DNA from 3 places in the Sphingomonas sp. LR55 genome. Region 1 is predicted to be linked to each of the others. Evidence: riboswitches for the same ligand, from Rfam matches in the RefSeq annotation. Region 1 holds a riboswitch; each other region holds the start of a gene.

Region 1 (2,261 bases):
CGCGGTTGTTGAACCGGCCGTCGGCGAAGTTCGCGTGCAGCCCTGCGTAACCGTAAGCCTCGCGCGTCTTCGAATTTTCGGGCGTGTCGGCGAGCACGTAATCGGGAGCCGGAAACCCATCGATCTCGACGCGGCTGTCGGCGAAATAGCCGCGCAGGTCGAGGCCGATGCCCGGTGCGAACTCGACGCCCACGCGCCCGGTCGCGCCATATTGGCGATAGCCGTCGCGCTCGGTGCCGCTGGCCGCGGACGAAATGCCGTCGGTGCGGAGATAGCCGCCGGTCAGCGATCCCGACACCGGCCCGGTCTTGCCCGAGACGCCCGCGCTCGCGAACAGGCTGTCGGCATAGCCGTACTCGGCGTTGGCGCGCGCCTGCACGCCTTCGGTCGGTGCCGCGGTAATGATGTTGACGACGCCGCCGATCGCCTGGCTGCCCCATGGCACCGAGTTCGGGCCGCGGAGCACCTCGATCCGCTCGACCGAGCTCGACAGGAGATTGCCGAAGTTGAAGCCGCCGCCGGTCGACGACGGATCATTGACGCGGACGCCGTCGATCACGACGAGCGTCTGGTCCGCCTCGGCACCGCGGATACGGACGCTGGTCAGCGCGCCGACCGTGCCGTTGCGCGTTACCGTCACGCCCGGCGTGGTCGCGAGCAGATCGGAGACGACAACGGTCTGGCGGCGCTCGATCTCGGCGCGGTCGATGACGGTGACGGCCTGGCCGATCTCGCTCAGCGGTTGCGCGGCGCGGGTTGCGGTGACGACGACTTCGGGCGCGTCGGGATCGGGGATGGTCTGGGCGAAAGCGGGCGCTGCGATCGCCGCGGCGCCGAGCAGAAGGAAGAATTTCGTCATGGGTACGTCCTAAGCAAAACCGCCTGCGACCATTCGCGGGGCGGCCAGACGTCTCTCGCTCGAGGAAACCCGGCTGGACCGGAGCACTCGTCCGCGCCGGACACCCGCCCGCGCAGTGGATCGACCGTGAGAGGCAGGTCTCCTGGCTTCCGGGTCGCCGCGCCCACCCCGCCTTCCCAGGTCGAAACCCAGTGGCATATCGGGGTGGCCGCTATCCGGTCACAGTTGCGGGTACAGCGCCGGTCTTGCGGATTCCCGCGCACCGACTTCCCTTTTGATCCCGTCGCCGGGAACCCTTCACGGGAGTGGCATTAGTCGCACGCCAGACACGGGTCAACGCGGGGGATAAGGAGCATCGACCCGCGATAGCACGCGCTGGCGGTAAAGCTGGCTCACCGTCTATCGCACCACCCCGGCGGAGGCCGGGGCCCAGTTGGGTAACGTCGCTAACGGAGCGCGGTCCTTCGTTACTACGACCTTGCCAACTGGGCCCCGGCCTCCGCCGGGGTGGTGGCGTATTGGTCAGAACGTCGCTTACCCTTCCTTGTTCTCCCGCGAAGGCGGGAGCCCAGACTGGGTCCCCGCCTTCGCGGGGAAACACGCTGTCTCCGTTTTCCTTGGTAGGGAGGATATCACCGCCCGCCGTAACGCAGCCCTACCCAGATCGTCCGCGGCGTTGCGCGTTCGACGATGTTCGCGCCGCTGATCCCTGCCTCGACGCGCTCGTTGAATAGATTTTCCCCGCGTAGTTCGGCGACAAGCGAGCGCAGGATCGGCAGCGCGGCATAGGCATCCAGCGTCGTCGCGGCCCCAAGCACCCGCGTATTCTGGTCGTCGTCATACTGCCGGCCGACATGACGCACGGTCAGCGACAGCGCCGCCGAGTCGTGCCGCCAGTCGACCGTCCCCGACATCTGGTCGCGCGGGGTCTGCGCCGGTCGCAATCCGTCCAGAGCGGCGGTGATCCCCGAACCCTCGACCTTCGAGTTCGTGTGCGACCACGATGCTTGCACGCCCAGCGGACCCGGTCGATACGACGCATCCAGTTCGAAGCCATGCGCGCGGATCGCATCGAGGTTCTGGCGGACGCGGTAGGTGGCGACCCCCGGCAGCACCTGCGGCGGGTTGGTCGTCGTGACGTTGGCAATCGCGTCCTTCAACCGGTTGTAGAAATAGGTCGCGGCGATGCTCACGCCCGGTGCCGGCGTCAGCGTGACGCCTCCCTCGACCCCGGTCAGCCGCTCCGGCGATAGCAAGGCGTTCGCCGCGGTCGCATCATTGCCTACACGGAACGGCCGGTACAGTTCGTTGAGCGTCGGCAATCGCCATCCGCGATAGCCGGCGGCCCGCAGCGTGATCGCCTCGACCGGCTGGTACGCCACGCCCGCCCGCCCAGTCGTCT
Region 2 (2,261 bases), 1.9 Mb from region 1:
CCACCGGGCGCCGACTTCACGGCCGTTGCCGCGGACCAGCACAGGCACCGGCGTTTCGACGTTTACCGCGCCGCGGACGTCGTTGGAGTGGAACCCGCGCCCCCAGTTGCCGTAGAACTCCAGCCGATCGGTTGGTGAGTACGCGATCGACGCCTTCGGTGACAGGATCGTATCGTCTCCACTGCCCTCGCCGGCTACCGCCGCCGCCTGATCCCGCGCGCACGACATAATGATAATAATCACCGCGCACCCCGCCGATCAGTCGGAGACCAGTGACCGGTGTCCAAGTCGCTTCGCCATACAAAGCTGCCGACGCCTCCTCGACATGGTAGCGGCCGAGCGACGACAGGAACGATCGCGCACTAGTGCGATAAACACCGACGCTGCCGATATGGTCGTAGCGCTCTTCGGTACCGAGCGAGACGGCAAGGGTCGGTGCGACCGTCCAGCGCTTTTCGCCCCTTGCACCGACGATCCAGCGTTTGTCGAACTGGCGGATCTGCGCGCTGGTCCCCTCCGGATCGGTGTAGGTCGGGTTCGAATACATCGACCAGTCGTAGAACTGACCATAGACATTGGCGTGCCAGTCAGGCTGGCGGACCGCGACGTTGCCGACGAGCCGTGTCGTTTCACCCCGCGCCGTCGGATCGGGTGAGCAGAACACGTCCTTGCAGAGCGCGGTACCGATTATGCGCTCGGGAATCTGTTCTGTCGGACGCCAGGTCGCGCGGTAGGCGTTGAGCGAGGCTTCGAGCTGGCCTGCGCCAGCTGGAGCGGCATACTTCGCGAAGCCAGATGCGTGTCGCAGATGCTCAGGCTCCTCCCATGGTCCGTCGTAGACCTTGGTCTGCGCGACGAGCGTCAGCTTCCCCGCACCAATCCCGTCAATCGTCCCGCCCGCGGCGATCCGACCATAGCCATAAGAGCCGCCCTCAACCGAAAGCCACGGCCGGGCAAAGCTGTCGATCGTGGTCATGTACGCAGCCCCCGCCAGCGCGAAGTCGCCGCCATCGGCACGGTATGGCCCTTTGCGAAAATCCTCGCGCGCGACGATCTCCGGTATCAGTCCGTTGAGATCGAGATAGCCCTGGCCATGACCGTGGGTGCGCAGGTTCATTTGCACCCCGTCGATATAGGTCGTGAAGTCCGAACCGTGATCGAGATTGAAGCCACGCAGGAAATACTGATTGGCCTTGCCGCTTCCCGAATGCTGCGCAGCGACCATGCCAGGGATCGCCTCCAGCAGTTCGGCAACGCGCAGCAGAGGGCGAATCAGAAGGTCGGCACCGGCGACGGTGCCCTCACTTGCTGCATGCGCAACACCGATCTTCGCTTCGCCGCGGCCGAATACGACGATGTCGTTTGGTGCCTGTGACGGCACAGCCTCGGTGTCTTGCCTCTGAGCCCATGCTGGTGTGGTGCTACATGCCGAAGCGATAGCCACGCATTCGAGCCATTTTGTTCGTAATCTCAGATTCTGCATGTCCGTCCCCCGTGCGCCAAGCGACTTCGGACGGGGGCGTCCGCTGCGAACGGTCGGCACGCGTCGGCAGGCGGACGCAAGCGCCCGCGACACGAACCGATGCGACCCCCGCCGCTCGTTCGTCGCCCAGACGGAAGAACCGTGCCCCGACCATCCCCTGGATCAAAGCAAGAGCGACCAGACGCTGGCAGGTCTCCTGGCTCACGGGTCGTCGCTCGATATACGGCCTTCCCGGATCTCGGCCGTTATGGCGTTGATCCAGTGGCTGCACCCTCCGGAAGAGGACGCGATGTATGTCTCGCTCGCCGCTTACAGTTGCAGGGACAGCCTCGGCTTCGGGAGAGCGTCTCCCACACCGTGTTCCCTATTAAGTCCCTCTCGGGACACCAGCGCGATCATTGTCGGGTCGGAGATACTTCTCCGGCCTGACAGACATTGCGTACCGGGGATGGTTCCGATCGGCAAGACAGCCTCGGCCTTCTTTGATCCCGTCCGTTTGCAGGGGAGATCGACACGGCAATGACAGGACTGCCTGCCTGCGCTACCCGCGTCCGGTGTTCGCCGTTCGTCGCCTCCTAGCGCAACGCTACTTCGCCGTGCTCGTGTGCGCGGCAACGCTGTTGCTCAAGCTGCTCGTGCCGGCCGGGTACATGATCGGCAGCGAGCACGGCCGGATCACAATCGAGCTATGTTCCGGCGTCGCCCCTCGAGCCGTGACGATGGCAATGCCGGGTATGCACGGCGACATGCCTGATCACGGCAAGTCGCGGGACCACGG
Region 3 (2,261 bases), 1.4 Mb from region 1:
GTTGTAGTAGAGCTTGCGGATCGGCTTCACGAACGCCCATTCGTACGCGCCGAGCATGACGACGCCGTCCGCGGTGTCGACCAGCGCCATGCCGGTCGCGAACAGCACGGGGAGTACGAGGACGGTGCCGATCGAGAACCCGTCGGCGGCCTGGCTCGCGGACAGGCCGAGGATCGCGACCTCGGTGGCGGTGTCGAAGCCAAGGCCGAACAGAAAGCCGAGCGGGGCCATGTGCCAGCTGCGCGTGACGAGCCGAAACATCGGTCGGAACAGCCGCGCGAGCAGCCCGCGGTTGCCGAGCAGCAGGTCCAGGTCTTCCTCGACATAAATACCGCCGCTGCGGACATGACCGAAGGTGCGCCAAACCGAGCGCAATATGATCAGGTTCATCGCCGCGATCGTGAACAGGAACACGGCGGAGATGACGGTGGCGATGACGCCGCCAACCTGCTTGAATGCCTCGAACTGCGACAGCGCACTGGCGGTGAGCGCGATCGCGACGGCAGCGATCAGGACGATCCCCGAATGGCCGATCGCGAACCAGAAGCCGACCGCGATCGGGCGCTGGCCGTCCTGCATGAGTTTCCGCGTCACGTTGTCGATCGCGGCGATGTGGTCCGCATCGACCGCGTGCCTCAGGCCGAGGCCCCAGGCGAGTAGCGCCGTGCCGAGCATCAGCGGCTGCGCGTGGAACAGCGAGAACGCCCAGCACCACGCCGCGATGTTGGCCACGATCAGGCCAAAGAACATCCAGCCGATGCGTTTGCGTGTCGAACCCCGCGTCGGTCGCTCAATCGTCAAAGTCGTCATGCAATAACCCCGCAGCGTCCGACGAGGACGGGGGCCTGCCGCGAACGGCCGGGCCATGCGACGACCGGACGCCATGAGCGGCCGACGCACGACGCCGATGCGGCCCCCGCCACATGGTCGTCGCTCAGCCAGTGTCACGCAGGCGGCGTTCACCGTGCCTCGGTCACCCCCTGGACCGGGACAAGAGCGACCAGACGCCGGCAGGTCTCCTGGCTCGCGGGTCAAGGCTCGGCGCACCGCCTTCCCAGGCCTTTCGGCCCAGTGGCTGCCCTCGCGAAGAGGGCTCGTGCGCTTCGCTCGCCGCTTACAGTTGCAGGGACAGCCGCGGCATAGGACGGCGAACCGTCCGCACCGCATTCCCAATCAAGCCCTTCCGGGCACCGACGCGATCTAGCGAGCCACCGGTCGAACCGGCCGCTCTGACGTCGTGCTAGCCGGGTTCGTGCCGGGTGCCAATCGTCCTTTGCGGGTGCCGCCGTCGTTGCCAGCGCAGCACGCCGGTCACGAACAGCGCGATCGGGACGATCCCGGCGGCGAAGGCGAGGACGCGCCCCGCCAATCCGAACGCCTCGCCGCCGTGCAGCGGGTGGAGCCAGTTCATCACGACGTCGCCGCGTGTCTCGGCGAGGCCGTCGCGGGTCGCGAGGATGGCGCCGGTATAAGGATCGAGCCAGACGTTGGTGCGCGGAAAGCGGCGGCTTGGCTCGCCGTCCTGTGCGAGATTGATCCGCGTGGTGCCGGTCGGCGAGGCGGGGGTTTCGATCCAGGCGAGTGCGGCACCGGGAAAGCGGCGCTCGGCAACCGTGACCAGTCGGTCGACCGACACGGGCTCGCCCGGCGCGACAACCTTGAGCGCCGGCATGGGATAGAGCGGCGAGACACGTGTGATGACTGCCCGCGTCTGATCGGGGAGGTCGAGCATCACCCCGGTCGCGGTGACGACGAGCAGCAGGATTGCGCCGGCCAGGCCGATCAGCTTGTGCCAGTCGTACAGCCGGCGGATCGGAGCGGCGTCGCGCTTGAAGCGGAGCGCGCGCCACCAGCCGCCGGGGCGTGGCCACCACGCCCAGATCCCGCTGGCGATCATCAGCAGCATGACGATCCCGGCGATTCCCATGACGATGCCGCCGGGTTTCTCCAGGAGCAGCCGGTAATGCAGGTCGTAGATCCAGGTGACGATGGTATCGCCCCAGAAGCCGGTGCGGATCGTCGTCAGCCGGACCGGGTCGATCCACCCGAGCAACGGCGCGAAATCCCGGCCGGCGGTTTCCTTGGGCCGATAATATCGGACCGGGATCGCGCCGCCGTCCGTCGTGACTTCGATCCGCCATGCGCCGGTGCGATCCGGATGCTCGCGGTGGAGCGTGTCGACGACCGCCTGCCATGATACCGGCCGGGCGCCGTCCGGCACTGCGCGCAACGCCGGGCTGAACGCTGCGTCGATCTCCGGA

Evidence for each region. Region 1 has a riboswitch for cobalamin ahead of QP181_RS11850 (TonB-dependent receptor plug domain-containing protein). Riboswitches for the same ligand answer to the same signal wherever they lie in the genome.
Region 2: linked by a shared signal. The riboswitch ahead of QP181_RS03215 (TonB-dependent receptor) and the one ahead of QP181_RS11850 (TonB-dependent receptor plug domain-containing protein) in region 1 are both predicted to bind cobalamin.
Region 3: linked by a shared signal. The riboswitch ahead of QP181_RS05375 (HoxN/HupN/NixA family nickel/cobalt transporter) and the one ahead of QP181_RS11850 (TonB-dependent receptor plug domain-containing protein) in region 1 are both predicted to bind cobalamin.

What each region holds. Positions count from the first base shown of each region.
Region 1 is NZ_JASPFO010000001.1:2,490,576-2,492,836, forward strand. It holds gene QP181_RS11850 (TonB-dependent receptor plug domain-containing protein) at 1-859, opposite strand, end outside; cobalamin riboswitch at 975-1,172, opposite strand; gene QP181_RS11855 (TonB-dependent receptor) at 1,492-2,261, opposite strand, start outside.
Region 2 is NZ_JASPFO010000001.1:638,050-640,310, reverse strand. It holds partial or broken gene QP181_RS03215 (TonB-dependent receptor) at 1-1,483, opposite strand, end outside; cobalamin riboswitch at 1,653-1,889, opposite strand; gene QP181_RS03210 (DUF2946 family protein) at 2,038-2,261, shown strand, end outside.
Region 3 is NZ_JASPFO010000001.1:1,126,065-1,128,325, forward strand. It holds gene QP181_RS05375 (HoxN/HupN/NixA family nickel/cobalt transporter) at 1-810, opposite strand, end outside; cobalamin riboswitch at 993-1,210, opposite strand; gene QP181_RS05380 (PepSY-associated TM helix domain-containing protein) at 1,241-2,261, opposite strand, start outside.